Regions from separate parts of the Mesorhizobium sp. M1217 genome, predicted to be linked through region 1. Evidence: predicted binding sites of a transcription regulator. Region 1 holds the regulator's gene; each other region holds the start of a gene.

Region 1 (4,640 bases):
GGCTGTGTGCTTGGCATACAGCCAGTTGAACAGCGCCGTGCGCGCCCCGCCAATATGCAGATAGCCGGTGGGCGAGGGGGCAAAACGGGTGACGACCTTGTCGGGCATGGAACTCTCAGGCAGGCGAAGGAAGTGGGTTTGCGGACTTTCGCGCGTTGCGCGTTCATGTAGCATAGGAGGTCGAGGGCGCAAGGGGCAGACCCGATGGCTGTGCGAGGCCGTGGTGCGGGCGAGGGCGAGGACGTTGGCAGCGGCGTCAGCGAACGCTTGCTGTTTGCCGCGCCCGTGCCTGTCCTGCCGGCACCGGCATTGCTGCCGGCTCCACGCTTTGATGCCCCGTCGCTGCCGGCGAGCGACCCAGCAACGGTTCCCGTGCCCGCGGCCGAGCCCATCGTGCGCCTACGCCGGCGTTTCCGCCTCCCGTCACCGTCCCGTATCCGCAACGGCGTAACCTCGGCGGCCGGCCTGGAGCTCGACCGTGGGGTCGCCTTCCTGCTGGTGCCGGTGTTCCTCGCATGCGGGGTGGTCGTATATTTTGCGCTGGCGGTGGAGCCGGCCTTTCCACAGCCGATCGCAATCGTCGCCTTGGTAGCCCTCTGTGCCGTCGCCTCGCGATCGTGGCCCAGAACCCGCCTGTGCTTCATGGCGGCGTTGCTCTGCGCGCTTGGCGTGCTTGCCGCCAAGGTCGAGACCTGGCGTGTTGGAACGCATATGCTCGGTTCCGAAATCTCGACGCGCCTCACGGGTCGCGTCGTATCGTTCGAGCCCATGGCGAGCGGCCGCATCAGGCTGACGATCGATGTGATCTCAACCGCCAGGCCGACACTGCGCTACATGCCGGAACGGGTCCGCGTTTCGGCGATGAAAATACCGGCTGAGCTGACCGCCGGTTCCGAGATCGCCGGCTATGTGCGGCTGCTGCCGCCGACCGGGCCGGTGCGGCCCGACAGCTATGATTTCTCCTTCGACAGCTATTTTGCCGGTATCGGCGGCAGCGGCTTTTTTCTCGGCAATCCGAAAGTCGTGTCGTCGGGCAGCATGCCGTTTGCCGCGCGGCTTTCTTCCGCGATCGAAGACGCGCGCGAATCCATCGCCGACCATATCCGCAGCCGCATCGGCGGCGCCGAGGGCGAGATTGCTGCTGCGCTGATCGTCGGCGTGCGCGCCGGCATTCCCGAGGAGATCAACGAAGCGATGCGGCGTACCGGCATCTACCACATCATCTCCATCTCGGGGCTGCATATGGCGTTGGTCGCCGGCACCATTATGGCGCTGCTGCGCGGCGCCTTTGCGCTGTTTCCCGATTTCTCATCGCGACGGCCGGTCAAGAAATACGCGGCGGCCGCCGCGCTTTTTTCGATTGCGGCCTACCTCGTCTTTTCCGGCATTGTGGTGGCGGCCGAACGCAGCTTCATCATGTTGGCGGTGATGCTTATCGCCGTGCTGTTCGACCGGGCCGCGCTCACCATGCGCAACCTGGCGATCTCGGCCATCGCGGTCATTCTGGTGTCGCCGCACGAGGTGGTCGGTCCGAGCTTCCAGATGTCCTTCGCCGCGACGGCGGCCCTTGTCGGCGCCTATGCAGGCTGGTCCGATTACCGCGCCGGCGGGGCCACCACGCCGCCGCCCCGGCGGTCGCCGCTACGCTTTGCCACTAGAAAGGTACTGATGGGCATGGGCGGCCTGGCGATGACCTCGATCATTGCAGGGAGCGCCACGGCGCTTTTCGCCATATGGCATTTCCAGCGCGTGGCGCCGCTCAGCCTGTTCGCCAATCTGGCCATCATGCCTATCGTCTCACTGGTCGTCATGCCCTTCGCCGTCCTCAGTGCGCTGGCGATGCCGTTCGGCGCGGATGGGCCTTTCCTCTACGTGATGGGCAAGGGGCTGACGGCGATGATCGCCCTGTCCGGGTGGATCTCCGAGCGCTCGCCGATCGATGCGGTCGGGCTGATTTCGCTGAGATCTGTCCTTTTGGTGACGATCGCCCTCGTCATTGCCAGCATGGCGACGACCTGGTTGCGGCTCGTGGCCCTTCCTTTTGCGCTCGCCGGCTTGCTAACGACAACGCAGACGCGCGTACCCGATGTATTGATCTCGGAGGACGCACGGCTCGTCGCGCTGCCGATCGGCAGCGGTGAACTCGCGGTCAACCGGGCACGCCCGAATGAGTTCACCATCGACAACTGGAAACGCGCGCTCACATCAGAGGCTATCGTCGCGCCGGAAACACCTGGAAAGAACGATCCGCAATTCGACATTGCCGATCCGGCCGACTTACCGCCGGGCATGCCGTTCATTTGCACGGACGGTCTCTGCCTTGCCAGGCATCCATCCGGCGCGATCATCGCGCTAGCCAATGACCGCGATACTGCACGGCCAGCCTGCGCCTTTGCCAGCTTGATCGTCATCGACGACGCCACCGCCCATAATCCCTGCTACTACGACCGGCTGGTCCTCGTCGTCACCAAACGGCAACTGGCGCGCGCGGGAAGTGCGGCCGTCTATTTCGATCCACAAGCGGCAACACGCGCCGAAATCCGCTTCGCCGTCGAAAAATCATACCGGCCCTGGCACGTGCAGCGGAAATTTTCACGCGCGGCGCGGGGCATGCCGCCATACCGCAGAGCCGACAAGCCAAAAGCCGGCGCCAAGGGCGCAGCTCAGTAGCGGCGGATCAGCCCAACGAGCTTGCCCTGCACCTTGACCCTGTCTGGTCCGAAGATGCGCGTCTCGTAGGCCGGATTGGCGGCTTCCAGGGCGATCGAGGCGCCCTTGCGGCGGAACCGCTTCAGCGTCGCTTCTTCCTCGTCGACCAGTGCCACCACGATCTCACCGGGGCTCGCCGTATCGGCATTGCGGATGATCACCGTGTCGCCGTCGAAAATGCCAGCCTCGATCATCGAATCGCCTTTGACCTCGAGCGCATAATGCTCGCCGCCCATGATCATGTCCGGCGGCACCGAGATCGAATGCGTCTGGTGCTGGATGGCATCGATCGGCACACCAGCGGCGATGCGGCCCATCACCGGGATAGACACGGCGGCGACGACATCGTCGTCATTGCCGGCTGCAGGGACGCGCGACGATGTCGGCTTGCCTTGCCGAGGACCTTGCCCAAGACTGCCCTGGATGACGCTCGGCGAGAACTTGCGTGCCGCATTGAGGCCGGGGGCGATCGAATCGGGCAGGCGCAGCACCTCCAGCGCACGAGCCCTGTTGGGCAAACGGCGAATGAAGCCGCGCTCCTCCAGCGCCGTAATCAGCCGGTGGATTCCCGATTTGGAAGCCAGGTCGAGCGCTTCCTTCATCTCGTCGAAGGAGGGCGGGATACCGCTTTCCTTCAGCCTTTCGTGGATGAACATAAGCAGTTCGTGTTGTTTGCGTGTCAGCATAGCGACCCCCAACAGAATCAGAAAAACAAACCCAGAACAAACACTATCTGTTCCAGTTGTGTTCCGCAACTGTTTAAAGTTTAATGAATGTATTAGGGCTCGGGTAACGATACCACTCGCCAAACCGGGACGCTGCATTTTCACCGCCGCGGGCCTCATCGCCTTGATTCTGCTTTCGTTTGCGGCCTCTGGGTTTCCAGAAGGCGGCACTGCTATCGGCCGTCAGCCGGCAAAGGGGCACGGAATTGAAGCCGTATCGACTGTGCGGTTTGGTCAATGCACCGTGAACGAAACGAACTCAAAACGCCAACCTTGGGTTGGCTTGGCTCCTGGTTTCCACCGCGTGGTCAGGCAACTTGTCGCCGGTGGAGCCTTGCTGCGCGATACCAGGTAATGGAGAACCGCTCGTGACCGATGGATGCCGTCGATGCGTGTCCGGCGTTGCGGTGAATCTTGGGGGAGCAGACAAATCATGACAGGAATTCCCGATCTCGTGGCCATAAAGGCGTTGGATGCTGCAGATCCGCTGCGCGCGATGCGCGACCGCTTTGTGCTGCCGCAAGGAGTGATCTATCTCGACGGCAATTCGCTAGGGGCCGCTTCGCGTGCCGCTTTCGATGAATTGAGCAAGGCAGCGACCGAAGAATGGGCGCATGATCTCATCCGCGCCTGGAACACGGCCGGCTGGTTCAACATGCCACTCGAACTCGGCGACCAGCTCGGGCGCCTGATCGGTGCCGCGGCCGGCCAGACGGTGGTCTGCGACACGACATCGGTCAACATCTACAAGCTGCTGCACGCCGCCATGGCCATGCGGCCGGAGCGGCAGGTCATCGTCGCCGAGGGCGACAGTTTTCCGACAGATCTCTACATGGCTGAGGGTGTGGTTTCGACGCGAAAAGATACGCTGCTTCGCCTCTCGGGGGTCGACGCGCCGAGCATCGAAGAGCTGATCGACGAAGGCACCGCCGTGGTGCTGGTCAACCACGTCAACTACAAGTCGGGCGAACTGCGCGACATGCCGGCGCTGACGCGCAGGGCCCAGGAAGCCGGGGCGATGATCGTCTGGGATCTCTGCCACACCGCCGGTGCGATGCCAGTCGAGCTCGACAAGGCAAACGCCGATTTTGCCGTTGGCTGCACCTACAAATATCTGAATGGCGGACCGGGCGCGCCTGCCTTCATCTATGCGGCTGAGCGGCATCTTGCCGACATCCAGCAGCCGCTCACCGGCTGGTGGGGCCA
Region 2 (4,640 bases), on a different contig from region 1:
GATCGGGTCGCGCTCCATACCAAGCAGGCGCCGTATCGGACCTACGCCATGTCGTTCGAGATCGCGCGCGACGTTTTGCCGGATGCACTCTATTGGGACACGCTGGACCCCTATCACTACGTCCGTCTGCAGCCTGGCGAAGGCAAGACCGACTTTCTGATCGTCGGTGGTGAAGACCATAAGACAGGGCAGGCCGACGACGCCGACCACCGCTTCACGGCCCTGGCGGCCTGGATCAAAAAATTGGTGCCCGATGTCGGCGCGGAAGCCAATCGATGGTCCGGGCAGGTGATGGAGACGGTCGACTATGCCGGGTTCATCGGCCGCAATCCCGGTGATCGGCGAGTCTTCGTTGCTACCGGCGATTCCGGCCAGGGCATCACCCATGGGGTCGTGGCAGGCCTGTTGATTTCGGACCTGATTCTGAAGGGGGAAAGCCCCTGGCGGGAACTTTACGAACCCTCTCGCAAGACGGTACGGGCGATCGCCGATTATCTAGCGGAGAATGCGACAGCGATCAGGAGTTTTGCCGAGTATGTCGCGCCTGGTGAAATCGATTCCGCCGACAAGCTGCGGCCGGGACAGGGCGCCATCGTCCGCGAAGGTCTTACCAAAGTCGCGGCCTTTCGCGACGAGGACGGCACGCTCTACAAACGCTCGGCCGCATGTACCCATGTCGGCTGCCATGTCCATTGGAACTCGCTGGAACGCTGCTGGGACTGCCCCTGCCACGGCTCGCATTTTGCCGTCGATGGCACGGCTTTGAACGGGCCGGCCGTATCGCCCCTGGCTCCTGCCGGATAATCTTTTTTCGCCCCGGCCGCGCAGCTCACAATTCCTTTTCGGCGAGCTCGCGAAACGCGTCGGGAACGGACCGCGACAGTCCGAGCGCGACCGAGGCGTAGCCGACCGCCTCCCAGCCGAAGCGGTCGCGGATCTTGTCGACGGCGCGATCTGCGGTCCAGCGCGCCGCGCCCTTCCTGGTGCCGGGGCGGCGGCGGTCGTCGGCGAGCCCGAGCGGCAGTTCCAGTTGCAGGCCGGCATGCTGCTCCAGATGCGAGACAGCGATCGCCAGCAGCGAGATTGTCTTTTCGTGCGGATGGTCGATGAGCACCTTGCGCACCAGCGCCTCGGCGATCTCGGCCAGCATGGCGGTTGCCGATATCGGCTGGTCGAGCGTGATCGAGCGCGTCACCGAGCGCAGGTCGGCAAAGCGGACGCGAACCGTCACCGTGCGGCCGGGGCGGGATTTCGCCCGCAATCTTGTGGCGACCCTATCGGCCAGATGCAGCAGCGCAGGCACGAAGACCTGCTCCTCGGCCGGTTTTCGGCCGAGCGCCGATTGCGCGCCGGCCGAGCGCGCCCGGCGCTGCGTCTCCAGCTTGCGCGGATCGCGGTTCCACGCCAGCGCGTTGAGTTTTTCTCCCGCCGCCGGCCCGAGCAGGCGCTCCAGCGCGCCATCGTTGGTCTTCGCCAGCTCGCCGATGGTGTTGACGCCGATGCCGGCCAGCCGCTCCCTGGTGACCGGGCCGACACCCCACATCAGCTCGACCGGCAGGTGGTGCAGGAACTCCAGCTCGTGGCGCGGATCGACCACCACCAGCCCGTCGGGTTTTGCGACCTGTGAGGCGATCTTGGCCAGATGCTTGGTGCGGGCTACGCCGACCGAGATCGGCAGGCCGAGCTCTGCCCGCACGCGGTGGCGGATCTTGCCGGCGATCTCGGCCGGCGAGCCGAACAGGTGGGTGCAGCCGGCGACGTCGGCAAAGGCCTCGTCGATGGAAATTCGCTCGACCACCGGCGTGAAATCGCCCAGCACCTTGATTGCCGCATCGCCCAGCCGCTGATAGTCCTTGAAATGGCCGCCGACGAAAATGAGTTGCGGGCAGAGTTCCCGCGCCCGCCGTCCCGGCATGCCGCCGCGCACGCCGAACGCCTTGGCTTCATAGGATGCGGCGAGCACTACCCCGCCGCCGACGGCAATCGGCTTGCCGCGCAAGGCCGGGTCGAGCAGTTGTTCGACCGAGGCATAGAAGGCATCCAGATCCGCGTGGAGGATGTTGGCTTCCATCCGGCCCGTTCGCCCGCGGCGGTTCAAACGCCGCCTTGTCTAGAGTTTTGATGAGAACATAAAGAGAACATTGTGGGCGGATTGTCAAGCGGCGCGGAGGGCAGGTGGAGGGCAATTGTTTCAGTTTGGCGCCCTCTGTCTGCCTGCGTTCCAGCGTTGGTGGTTGGCGAAAGTCGAAGCAACATCCAATCTCCCCCCTTGCGGGGGAGATGTCCGGCAGGACAGAGGGGGGTGGGACGGATCGCCAACTTCGACTTCAGTTGTTGCCAACTCGAATCAGCCTGAGGGTTTGGCTCCGATTGGTTGACAGGTCGGAGGGACAGCACCCCCCTCTGCCCTGCCGGGCATCTCCCCCGCAAGGGGGGAGATCGGCAGCTTCGCCGACGGCGCCTGCTGCAGCGACCTACAGCGCCATCTTGTAGCCGAGATGGCTGGCGGTGAAACCGAGGCGCTCGTAGAAGGTGTGCGCTTCCCGTCGACTGTTGTCCGTGGTGAGCTGAATGAGGCTGCAGCCGCGCGAACGGCACGCTTCAATCGCCCATTCGATCATCAGCTTGCCGACGCCGCGAGAGCGCCATTGCCGGGCGACGCGAACGCCTTCGATCTGGCCGCGCCAGGCGCCTTTCCTCGAAATGCCTGGAAGGAAGCTGAGTTGCAGCGTTCCGACCAATTGCCCGGCCTCGACGGCCACGGCCAGCAACTGGTTGGGATAGGCATCGATCGCGCTGAAGGCATCGAGATAGGATGGCGCGAGCGGCGTGGACGGGTCTTCCCGGTCTGCGCCGAGCGCATCGTCGGCAAGCATTGCAACGATCGCCGGCAGGTCGGGCGCCTGGGCACGACGGAATTCGATCTCGCTCATCGCGCGGAGACATACGGCGCAGTGTTGGCGATCGCAATATCCGTTTTGACTGCAAGGGGGGCGCGCGTCTTCAGGCGGCCTCCAACGCCCAGAGGCGATAGCCGTAGCGGCGGAAGAAGCGGGCGAAGAGGCGCTGCTGCCTGGCGCGGGCGAGGTCGGCGCTGCGCCTTTCCTGTCGCCAGTGCGGCATGTTGCGGAACATCGACAGGAAGCGGGCGGCGTCCTCGATCGCCTCCTCGGCCGACTGCGCCGGGCGGATCGCCGCCAGGAACAAAGCGCGGCTCGGCTTCATCCGGTCGATCGCCGCCTTGCGCTGGCGATGGCCCTGGCGCGCCGTGCGGATGCCGTCCTGGCGGATGGCCGCGAAGGCGGCAAGCATGGCCGGGCTGTCGCCGGCATAACCGCAGGCCTGGGCGAACTGGGCGAGGTCCATCGTCACTCCCTTACATTCGGTGGACGGAGCGGCCGCGGCTGCGCCGATTCCAGCTTGCATGGTATAGAAGCATAACTCAAATAAATGAACAAGTGAAACTTTCACGTTGGTGTAAGCGGAACCGACTCGACTCCGCCTCGAAAACCGATAATGTGAACAAAGCAGGAACAACGATGGGGATGGCCATGGCATTAGCGGGCAAGGAAGCGACGATCGCCGATGTCGTCTCGATTGCCGTCGAGTGCATCGATTGCGGCCGCAACAGGTGGTGGAAGCCGGCCGAGCTCAAGCGGCATGGGGTGAGGCCGGAGACACCGCTATCAGCACTTTCCGGGCGCCTGATCTGCAAGGCCTGCCGGGCCGACGGCCTGCCGGGCGCCGCCGTTTCGATCCAGGCTGCCTTCATCGACGACCGGCAGCGAGCCCGCGCCGAGGCGCGCCTGCTCAACGGTCGAGAGCTGGAGCAATCGAGGCGGGCTTGAGGGGGAGGGCGTGCTGCTCTTCCCTTCTCCCCTTGTGGGAGAAGGTGGCCGAGCGAAGATCGGTCGGATGAGGGGTGTTGGACGGATCGCTACCTTGATGGCGTAAGTGCTTAAAATCGCGTCTACATTTCCTCCGCCGCGTTCCTTCCAGCACCCTCATCCGGCTCGGCGCTGTGCGCCGATCCACCTTCTCCCACAAGGGGAGAAGGCAACAAGCGCCCGTCAATACCCCAGCAGTTCCTTGAGCGGGATGACGCGGAAGACGTTCTTGATGGCGTAGCGGTTGAAGGTCAGCGTCTTGGGCGGATTGTATTGCTCGACGATCAGCTCGGCGGCGGTGCGCTTGACCAGCTTCTTGATGAAGGCCTTGCCGTTTTGCTCGTTCTCCTCGGGCAGCGTCTCGATCACCACATGGTCGCCGGGCACGGCCTCGCGGCCGCCGCAATAGATCATCTCGCCGGGCTCGTAGCGCGGCACCATCGAATCGCTCAGCACGTGCAGCGCAAACACGTTGCGCAGATGCCGGATCCCCGGCGGCCGCTGGACATAGCCGGCCGGCTGGCCGTTGAAGGTGAAGTCGCCATCGTCGCCGCCGACGGCGGTGCCGAGAAGCTGGATGTCCATCGGCCCGGCGGGCAGGGGGCCGGGATCGGTGACGATCTCGGCATCGGCGACCGGCCCGGCATCTTCGAGGAAGACGACCTCGCCCTTGCCGAGCGCCACCGGGTCGACGCGCAGGAAGGCGGCGGTCTTCAAAAGGTTCTCGGTCTTGGGCAGGTTGCGCCCGGTTTC
Region 3 (4,640 bases), on a different contig from region 1:
GCTGCGCCGCGAACAGGCCGCACAGCCGCTCCCGATCATTCGCATCAACCTGGTCGGTCCCGATACCCTTACCGGAGCGGATCTCGCCGCGATCTGGTCGGACGTGCTCGCTCGCCAGATCAACTATGGCGGCGGCGATACGGCTGCCTTCGAGCAGAACCTCAAGCAGTTCATGCCGCCATGGATGGCCTACGACATGCGCATGATGGGCGAGCGATTTTTGACCGATGGCATGCTGCCCGAGGGCACTGATGTCGAGCGCCTGACGACGCTTCTTGGACGTCCGCTCCGCTCCTACCGCGACTTTGCCTCGGAAACCGCTGCCTCTGCCTGAGGCAATCAGCCACAATTTCAAACAAGGACCATCGACATGATCTATTCGACCGCAACCGTCCCGGTGAATCCGGAAGGCGAAACAAAGCTCACCCGGGAGCAAGTATGGAAGGGTTTGGAACTGAAGGCGCGCGACGCGCGTCTGTTCCTCCCGCCGGGTCTCTGCACCCGCTGCGATGTCGTGGAGGAAAGTGAAACCCACTTCGTGCGCCAAGCCACCATCGCCAGCTCTGACATCAGGGAGATCATCACCCTCGAGCCGCAGAGCAAGGTCACCTTCTTCCAGGCGACCGGCCCACGCGAAGGCGCCATTATCAATGAGCTTTTCGAGGACGAAGCCGGCGCACTGCAGCTGAAGTTCTACTGCTACCTCGGCCTGCGCGGCAAGGAGGCTGATGGCCCAGAGGAACAGGCCGAGCAGACGCAGTTCGACAGCGACAAGGGCTACAAGTCGGCCCTGCTGTCGACGCTGAAGCGGACCCGCGAACTGCTCGCAGAGGGCCGCCTCTGATTATCACCAGCATCCAACCCAACAGGGCGGCCTCCTGAGAGGCGCCAGGCTTTCAAGAGGACCAAAATCATGACCACACCCGTCTCTGAAACACGTTTCGCCGCCGTACCGAATATCCTGGTGCTCGGTGCCACCGGGCCGACCGGCCGCCATATCGTCAGCCAGGCCGTAAGCCGCGGCTACGATGTCACCCTCCTGGTGCGCTCGCCGGAAAAGGCCGCAAACATGAAGGGAGTGAAGATCGTCGTTGGAGACGCCCGTGACGAGAAGGTGTTGCGCCAAGCCGTCAAGGGTCGCGATGCCGTGATTAGCGCGCTCGGCACACCCGCAAGCCCATTTCGCGAAGTCACCCTTCTTTCGACCGCGACCCGAGCGCTTGTCAGCGCTATGAAAGCGGAACACGTCTCGCGTCTCGTCGCCATCACCGGTATGGGCGCTGGCGACAGCGCAGGGCACGGCGGTTTCCTCTTCGACAAGCTGATCTTCCCTTTGCTCCTGCGCAAGGTTTATGCCGACAAGAATCGTCAGGAGGCAATCATCAAGGGCAGCGATCTGGATTGGACTATTGTCCGTCCTTCAGTTCTCAACAACAAGCCTGCACGCACCACGATCCAGACGCTCACGAACTTGAACCAGTTCCGCGGAGGCTCCATTTCGCGCGAAAACGTTGCGGCCTTCGTGCTGGATCAAGTCACCACGGATCGGTGGCTACATAAGTTGCCGTTGATCACTGGGTAGGGTTGGCTTGAACGGCCTATCAAAGCGAAAACCGCCAGCGCGACGATTGCGGTCAAACGAGCCGCGCATAGCTGCACTGCACAAAAAATTAAGTGCAGCGTGATTCGTCCATACAGACTTCAGTTGATGCACATGGCGGCTTCCTCCCAGTTCCGCCGCAGCAGCTGTTCCCCTCTGGAGGTCCATGACCTTCACACGTTATGGGCCGCGGTTTTCCGTCGGCCCTTTTTTCTTTTTCAGAACCAGGTCGCAATGGCGTTGCGGACGCTGAAGGAAGGCGGGGCAAAGCCCCGCGATCGTCCTATTCGAAGGCTGCCATTTGGACCGTTGCGGCCTTTTGGTCGACCGAGTTTGCAGGCTGCTCGACCGGGCGAGCGTAGGGCTTCCAGGTTTCGCCTGTAATGTCCTGGTAAGCCGAGACGGCACCTTCGGCTGCCATGCGAACGACGTGGGCCTGCAGGCCCATGTCGGCTGCGAACTCGCGCTTGCGTTGGGCGCGATATCGAAGCCTACAGGGCCGTCCAGGTCCTCGTCTATGGTATCGTTGGAGAGTTTCGTGGTCAGATCACGAGCCTCGGTGACCGCGCGGCTGTAGAATTGCCCGGCGCCGTAGGCGGAGCCGACGAACGACCCGACGATGCGCTGCATGTGGATCTGCATGGCCTTTTCCAAAAATGGACTCGCATTTCCGCATTGAAGATGTGGCCCGAGTATGGAATGCCTCCTCCGCAGGGGCACGACATTATCCCGGTTAACTCTTAGCCACGACGAGAACAAATATAGAACATATCACAGGCTTTCCGCGTTTCAAGGGTCAGATGAGTGTATCGGCGCCCCCTGCTGCCATTTCCGAGCTTCGAGAACGCATTGCGCGTCTCGAAGGCGGAAACGCGCGCGCTCGCACCGTTTTGCCGTTTGGAGTGATCGCAATCGACAGGGTTCTGCCGGGAGGAGGACTGGCTCTTGGCGGTCTGCACGAGGTCGCAGGCGGAGGGAATGGCGCTGTCGATGGCGCGGCCGCGGCACTCTTCGCTGCCGGTATTGCCGCACGCACTGTCGGCAAGGTGCTGTGGTGCGTTACCCGGCCCGATCTGTTCGCGCCGGCGATCGAACAGGCCGGCCTGCCTCCGGGAAGGGTGATCTATGTCGAAGCCGGCGACGAGAAATCCGTTCTCGCCTGCTTCGAAGAGGGTCTTCGTGGCGGTTTTGGCGCTGTCGTTGCCGAGATAGCCCGGCTGTCGATGACGGCCTCACGGCGCCTGCAGCTTGCCGCCGAAAGCTCCGGCGCCATCGGCATCGCCATTCGCCGCTGGCGGCGACAGACTGAAGCGACCGATTTTGGTCAGCCAACCGCCGCCGAGACACGCTGGCGGGTGTCGGTCCTGCCGTCGACATCGCGCACCGGCAGTGCGGTGCCGACACGGATCGCCTCGATGCGATTGTCGACGCGGAAGAACAGAAGATCGAGCCGGCCTGTGCCAAGCCCTCGCGTCCCCGTCGCGTGCTTCTCTCGTCGGCCATGCTCGGCGCGCGCGGCCGCATCCAGCGGGAAGGGGAGGTGGTGCATCTCGTCGCGCACGAGTTGACCGATCTATCGGCCGAGCTGGCCAGCGTGGGAAACCGCGAGACGCCGTTTCCGTTGCCGCGCGGCCGTGGGGACGAGGCTCATCACGGCGGATCGGGAATCGATCCGCGCGTGATGCCGAAAACGCGCGATATCGTCGATCCCGACGAGCACATTGATCGCATCAAGGTGAAGACGCGGGATTTCCGATAGAAGCTGCAGCGGATATACCGTCATCATGTGGTAGTCTGGCCCGCATGACGACGTTTTATCTCAATTGGCGCGGAAGACGGTGAACCCCACAAAGCCGAATAAAACGCATCCGCCGAAATGGACCGAGCCTCAGCTGACGCGGCTGGTCGACGAAGCGCCCAACGGCCCCGATTGGCTTCACGAAATCAAGTACGACGGATACCGCATGCACGCGCGGATCGACGGCAGCGACATCCGCTTGCTCACCGGCACCGGCCTCGATTGGTCGCATCGCTATCGAGCGACGATAGCGGCCCTGCGCGCGCTCCCGGTGAAAGACGCCTATGTCGACGGGGAGCTGTGCGCTGTCCGGGCGGACGGCGTCACCTCGTTCAGCCGCCTGCAGGTCGCCATGGACGAAGGCCGCACGGGCGATCTTGTCTTCTTTGCTTTCGACCTTCTGTTCCTCAACGGAGAAAGCATTGCGAAGCTGCCGCTGATAGATCGCAAGGCGCGACTGGAAGGCCTGTTTTCGTCCGATATGCCTAGCCTGCGCTTCAGCGACCACGTCATCGATGACGGGCCTGCGTTCCGCAAGCATGCCTGTCGGCTTGCACTCGAGGGCGCTATCTCAAAGCGGATCGACAGCGCCTATGCATCCGGCAATCAAGTCAAAGTGTCTCAACAGAGAGGAATTCATCGTCGTCGGCTGGACCGATCCGACTGGAAGCCGGCCGCATCTCGGCTCGCTGCTTCTGGGCTACTACACCGATGATGGTCGTCTGATGTACGGGGCCGCGCCGGCACCGGCATCACGGTTGCAGAGCTCAAGCGATTGGCTGGCCGGCTTGAACCACTTCAGGCAGCTCGAATGCCCCTCGACGCCCCACCGCCACGTGAGAGCCGGTTCGGCTCGCCCCTTGAGCTGTCGCGCGTGCATTGGGTCAGGCCTGAAATGGTGGTCGAGGTCGCCTATCTCACCTGGACGGAAGACAATCTCCTGCGTCAGGTCTCGTATCAAGGTGAGCGGCAGGACAAGCCGGCCCGGCAGGTGGTGCGTTCCGTGCCCCATCCCTGATCGGCATCGGTCGCCGATCGCTTCATTTCATCCGACTTGCTCCACCTGCAGCGTGCCGGGTGGAAGGGGCTTGATCAGCGACTTGGCCGACACCGAAGGGTCGAGCCAATCCGCTCTCGAGGATGACGATCCGCCGGTCGTGGTAGGGCGCGATGTCGGGTCCTGGCTCCATCGTCAGCATGGTGAATGCCTCGCCGACCCCAGGCATTTCACGCCAGATGCCG
Region 4 (4,640 bases), on a different contig from region 1:
GTGTCGCCCATTGCCCAGAAATTGTCCGAGGTCGCGATGCGGATGATGCGATCGTCGGAAAGACCGGCGATCTTCTTCCAGTAGGAGGCGGCCTCGTCGTCGGTGTGGTAGACGGTGACCAGCAGCTTGTCCTTCTTCAGCCCGAACTCCCTGGTGATCAGGTTCCAGGCAAGCTCTATGGCGCGCTCCTTGAAATAATCGCCGAAGGAGAAATTGCCGAGCATCTCGAAGAAAGTCAGGTGTCGCGCGGTGTAGCCGACATTGTCGAGGTCGTTGTGCTTGCCGCCGGCACGAACACTCTTCTGGGCAGTCGTCGCACGCGAATAGGGCCGCTTCTCCAGACCGGTGAAAACGTTCTTGAACTGCACCATGCCGGCATTGGTGAACATCAGCGTCGGGTCGTTGCGCGGCACCAGCGGGCTCGACGCGACGACCTCGTGACCTTCCTTGCGAAAATAGTCGAGAAATGCCGACCGGATCTCGTTGACGCCACTCATGAATACTGCCTTTTCGAGAGAACCGCCGGCTGCCGGCGGAAAATAGACATGGCCTTTTAGCGGTCGCACCGCAGCCTGTCCAGAAACACCAAATGGGCTCAAATCCCGGCTTTCACCGGCGCTTTGAAATGCGTCTGACTCGCCGTCAAACGCCAACCGCCGGCACGGGGCCGGCGGTTCAAAATGTACCGATTACGCAAACTCAAAATCAAAACATCAAATCCAAACCTGGCTGACGCTCCGGGAGACGTCGCTTTTCCTACATCGCCCCGGCGTCGTCCTCGAAACCGTCGTCGCTGCTTTCGGAGCCGCCGTTCTCAAGGAATTTCTCGGCGATCAATCCGGCATTCTGCCTCAGCGCCAATTCGATCTCGCGCGCCGTGTCGGGATTGTCGCGCAGGAACAGTTTTGCGTTTTCGCGGCCCTGGCCGAGACGCTGCGAATTATAGGAGAACCAGGCGCCCGACTTTTCGACCACGCCAGCCTTGACGCCGAGATCGACCAGCTCGCCGGTCTTGGAGACGCCCTCGCCATACATGATGTCGAACTCGACCACCTTGAAGGGCGGCGCCAGCTTGTTCTTGACGACCTTGACGCGGGTCTGGTTGCCGACGACCTCGTCGCGATCCTTGACCGAGCCGATGCGGCGGATGTCGAGGCGGACCGAGGCATAGAATTTCAGCGCGTTGCCGCCGGTCGTCGTCTCGGGCGAACCAAACATCACGCCGATCTTCATGCGGATCTGGTTGATGAAGATGACCATGGTGTTGGAGCGCGAGATCGAGGCGGTGAGCTTGCGCAGTGCCTGGCTCATCAGGCGGGCCTGCAGGCCGGGCAGCGAATCGCCCATCTCGCCTTCGATTTCGGCCCGCGGCGTCAGCGCCGCCACCGAATCGACCACCAGCACGTCGATGGCGCCGGAGCGCACCAGCGTGTCGCAGATCTCCAGCGCCTGTTCGCCGGTATCGGGCTGCGAGATCAGCAGGTTTTCGAGATCGACGCCGAGCTTGCGGGCATAGACCGGATCGAGCGCATGCTCGGCATCGACAAAGGCGCAGATGCCGCCCTTCTTCTGGGCTTCGGCCACCGTGTGCAGCGCCAGCGTCGTCTTGCCCGAGCTTTCCGGTCCGTAGATCTCGACGATGCGGCCGCGCGGCAGGCCGCCGACGCCAAGCGCGATGTCCAACCCAAGCGAGCCGGTCGGCACCGTTTCGATCTCGACGACCTGCTCGTTCGCGCCGAGCCGCATGATCGAACCCTTGCCGAAGGCACGCTCGATTTGCGACAGCGCCGCATCCAGAGCCTTTGATTTGTCCACCGCTTTGTCCTCTACAAGCCGCAAAGAATTCTGAGCCATGATACATCACCCCGTGGTCGTCAATGGAGGCCGGACAATCCCGCAATCCTTAAAAGAATGTACCTCGTTTGTTCTCATTTGTCAATGAGCCCCAAGGGTTTGAAAAATAAGGGATATCTACATTTGTTCTATTTTTGTTTCACAATTTTGCTTCCGGACGTCTCCCGCCTCGCATGCGGCGCCGTTGCCGTCACCATCCGAATCGCACCCGCGATTGCAGGGTTCCGCCCGGCGACCTAGTCTCCTCCCGGGCAACAGCAAAGGGCATTTTGCCGGCATGATGAAATCCCCGACGATCCTGGCCGTGGGTGGCGCCTATATCGAGCGGCGCGGCCGGGTTGCCGGCGCCTTCGTGCCGGCCGCTTCCAACCCCGGCACGATGCGCGAGCATGTCGGCGGCGCCGCCTTCAACGCCTTGCGCTGTGCGGTGCGGCGCGGCGTCTCGGCCTCGCTGCTTTCGGTGCGCGGCGGCGATGCCCTGGGCGACACGGTTTTACGCGCCGTCACCGACGCCGGCATTGCCGATTTGTCGGCGGTGTTCCTCGACCGCGCGACGCCAAGCCATACGATGCTGGTCGATAGCGACGGCGGGCTGATCGCCGGCCTTGCCGACATGGTGCTCTACGAGCTGGCGCTTCCCAAGCAGATCCGCCGCGCCAAGGTGCGCGAAGCGATCGATTCAGCCGACGCGGTGTTGTGCGACGCCAACCTGCCGTCTTCCGCAGTGGCGCGGCTGGCTGCTCTCGCCGCCGGCAAGCCGGTGTTTGCGCTTGCCGTCTCGCCCAGCAAAGCGGCGCGGCTGACGCCGGTGCTTAACCTTCTGGCACTCGCCTTCATGAACCGGCACGAGGCCGGCGTGCTCGCCGGCGTCGACATCGATGCTGATGATCAAGGCATCGTCGACGGCCTGAGACGCGCCGGTCTGAAAAGCGGCGTGGTGACCGCCGGCGATGATCCAGTGCTCGGTTTCGACGAAACCGGCGCATTTTCGATCCTGCCACCGCCGATACACAAGCGGGCGGATATGAGCGGCGCCGGCGACGCGCTGGCAGGTGCCACGATCGCCGCCCGGCTGCGCGGCCTGACGCTGCGCGCGGCACTGTGCGAAGGCGTTGCCGCAGCTATGCTCACCGTCGAGAGCGCCGCTTTCACCAGCGCCGGCTTTGCCGAAGCGCTGGCGCTCGTGCCCGAGGCGCGGAACCTGGCGTGAAATGCGGCCCAGAATTGCCGAAGCATGGTGCAGCCTATTTGCCGGCGCGCCGTCCTGCCTCGTAGGCGCGGCGCGCCCAGATCGCCATCTCGTCGGGATCGTCGAACGCGCTGTCGGGAACGCTCCAATAGGGCATCGACACCAGCTTTCCGTGGCGCGAGCCGGTATAGGTCCATTGCCGGCAGCCGGCCGCTTCGAAATCCGGGGCGCTTTCGGCGTCGGCCTTCAGCATCAATTCGCCACGGATGACAATGGCGACGATGACGCCATCGAAATAGATGCCCTTGCCGCCGAACAGCTTGCGGATGCTGACCGGGCCGAGGCCTTCGAAAAGCTCTTCTATGCGCTCGTTGTCCATGGCGCGATCATGTCACCGGGATTTCCCCTTGTCATCGCCGCTACCGGCACCATCCTGACAAGTTCAGAATCAGTTTCATCGGAGTTTTTCATGCCGCTTCTGCTCAAAGGGTCCTGCCGGTGCAATGCCGTGCGTTTCGAGGTGGAAAGCCATACGCCGGTGCCGTTCATGCTGTGCTACTGCTCGATCTGCCGCAAGCAGCAGGGCGGCGGCGGTTTCGCCATCAATCTCGGCGCCGATTACGAGACGCTGAAAATCGAGGGCAAGCGCCATCTCGGCGTCTACCGGGCCGAGATCGAGGACGACGAGCACCCGCAACGCGAGATCTCGACGGGCGAACGGAATTTCTGCACGAAATGCGGGACGGCACTCTGGCTCTACGATCCAACCTGGCCGGAGCTGGTGCATCCGTTTGCCTCGGCGATCGACACAAACCTGCCGAAGCCGCCGGAGAAGGTGCATCTGATGCTGAAATACAAGGCGAACTGGGTCGAGCCCGATATCGGCAAGGGCGATAAGGTCTTCGATGTCTACCCGGAAGAGTCGATCGCCGACTGGCACAAACGAACCGGGATGTGGGTGGATTAGCGTTTCTTCTCCCCGTTCGCTATCGCGTATGGGCAAGCGCCCCCTCACCCGGATTGCCAACCGAATTGCGAAGGGCAATTCGGGGCAATCCGACCTCTCCCCGAGGGGAGAGGAAGTCGCCAGCGCTGGCGCCAGCCTCTTCTCCCCATCGGGGAGAAGGTGGCCCGAAGGGCCGGATGAGGGGGCTCCCATATGCGATTGCCGCCGGGGACGCCGAAGGAAAAGCCTCAGGCCGAAGCGCGGGCTTCGGCCAGTGCCTTCAAATCGGCGGGCTTCAACTCGACCGATTCGCCGCAGCCGCAGGCCGAGCTCTGGTTCGGGTTGCGGAAGGTGAAGCCGGTGCGCAGCGTGGTCTGCTCGAAGTCCATCTCGGTGCCGAACAGGAAAAGTGCTGCCTCTGGCGCGACATAGACATGGGCGCCGTCACGCTCGATGTGGTCGTCTTTGGTGTTGGGCTCGGTCACCAGGTCGACCGTATATTCCATGCCGGCGCAGCCGCCCTTCTTGATGCCGAGGCGAATGCCATGCGCATTCTCACGGGTCGCGACGATCTCGCGCACCCGGTCGGCAGCCTTTTCGGTCATCGTGATGACGGCAAAGCGTCCCATTCTTTCCTTCTCCATTGCGCGC

The links. Region 1 encodes LexA, which represses DNA repair genes until DNA is damaged. Its sites were predicted from a motif close to TGTTCNNNNTGTGTTCNG; they were not measured.
Region 2: the regulator LexA is predicted to act here: its motif matches at 2,124-2,141, upstream of dinB (DNA polymerase IV).
Region 3: the regulator LexA is predicted to act here: its motif matches at 2,352-2,369, upstream of NKH37_RS24190 (ImuA family protein).
Region 4: the regulator LexA is predicted to act here: its motif matches at 1,979-1,996, upstream of recA (recombinase RecA).

What each region holds. Positions count from the first base shown of each region.
Region 1 is NZ_JAMYMA010000001.1:349,012-353,651, reverse strand. It holds gene gltX (glutamate--tRNA ligase) at 1-108, opposite strand, end outside; gene NKH37_RS01800 (ComEC/Rec2 family competence protein) at 205-2,670, shown strand; gene lexA (transcriptional repressor LexA) at 2,664-3,395, opposite strand; gene kynU (kynureninase) at 3,868-4,640, shown strand, end outside.
Region 2 is NZ_JAMYMA010000006.1:311,779-316,418, reverse strand. It holds gene NKH37_RS13220 (FAD-dependent oxidoreductase) at 1-804, shown strand, start outside; gene dinB (DNA polymerase IV) at 830-2,071, opposite strand; gene NKH37_RS13210 (GNAT family N-acetyltransferase) at 2,475-2,933, opposite strand; gene NKH37_RS13205 (hypothetical protein) at 3,004-3,366, opposite strand; gene NKH37_RS13200 (hypothetical protein) at 3,552-3,848, shown strand; gene NKH37_RS13195 (XRE family transcriptional regulator) at 4,071-4,640, opposite strand, start outside.
Region 3 is NZ_JAMYMA010000015.1:158,376-163,015, forward strand. It holds gene NKH37_RS24170 (SDR family oxidoreductase) at 1-334, shown strand, start outside; gene NKH37_RS24175 (SRPBCC family protein) at 371-844, shown strand; gene NKH37_RS24180 (NAD(P)-dependent oxidoreductase) at 914-1,582, shown strand; partial or broken gene NKH37_RS24185 (hypothetical protein) at 1,884-2,251, opposite strand; gene NKH37_RS24190 (ImuA family protein) at 2,401-3,168, shown strand; gene NKH37_RS24195 (DNA polymerase) at 3,141-3,359, shown strand; gene NKH37_RS24200 (ATP-dependent DNA ligase) at 3,424-4,113, shown strand; partial or broken gene NKH37_RS24205 (ATP dependent DNA ligase) at 4,141-4,416, shown strand; gene NKH37_RS24210 (SOS response-associated peptidase family protein) at 4,439-4,640, opposite strand, start outside.
Region 4 is NZ_JAMYMA010000011.1:89,133-93,772, forward strand. It holds gene alaS (alanine--tRNA ligase) at 1-497, opposite strand, end outside; gene recA (recombinase RecA) at 757-1,854, opposite strand; gene NKH37_RS19665 (carbohydrate kinase family protein) at 2,132-3,064, shown strand; gene NKH37_RS19670 (TfoX/Sxy family protein) at 3,099-3,422, opposite strand; gene NKH37_RS19675 (GFA family protein) at 3,513-4,010, shown strand; gene sufA (Fe-S cluster assembly scaffold SufA) at 4,238-4,618, opposite strand.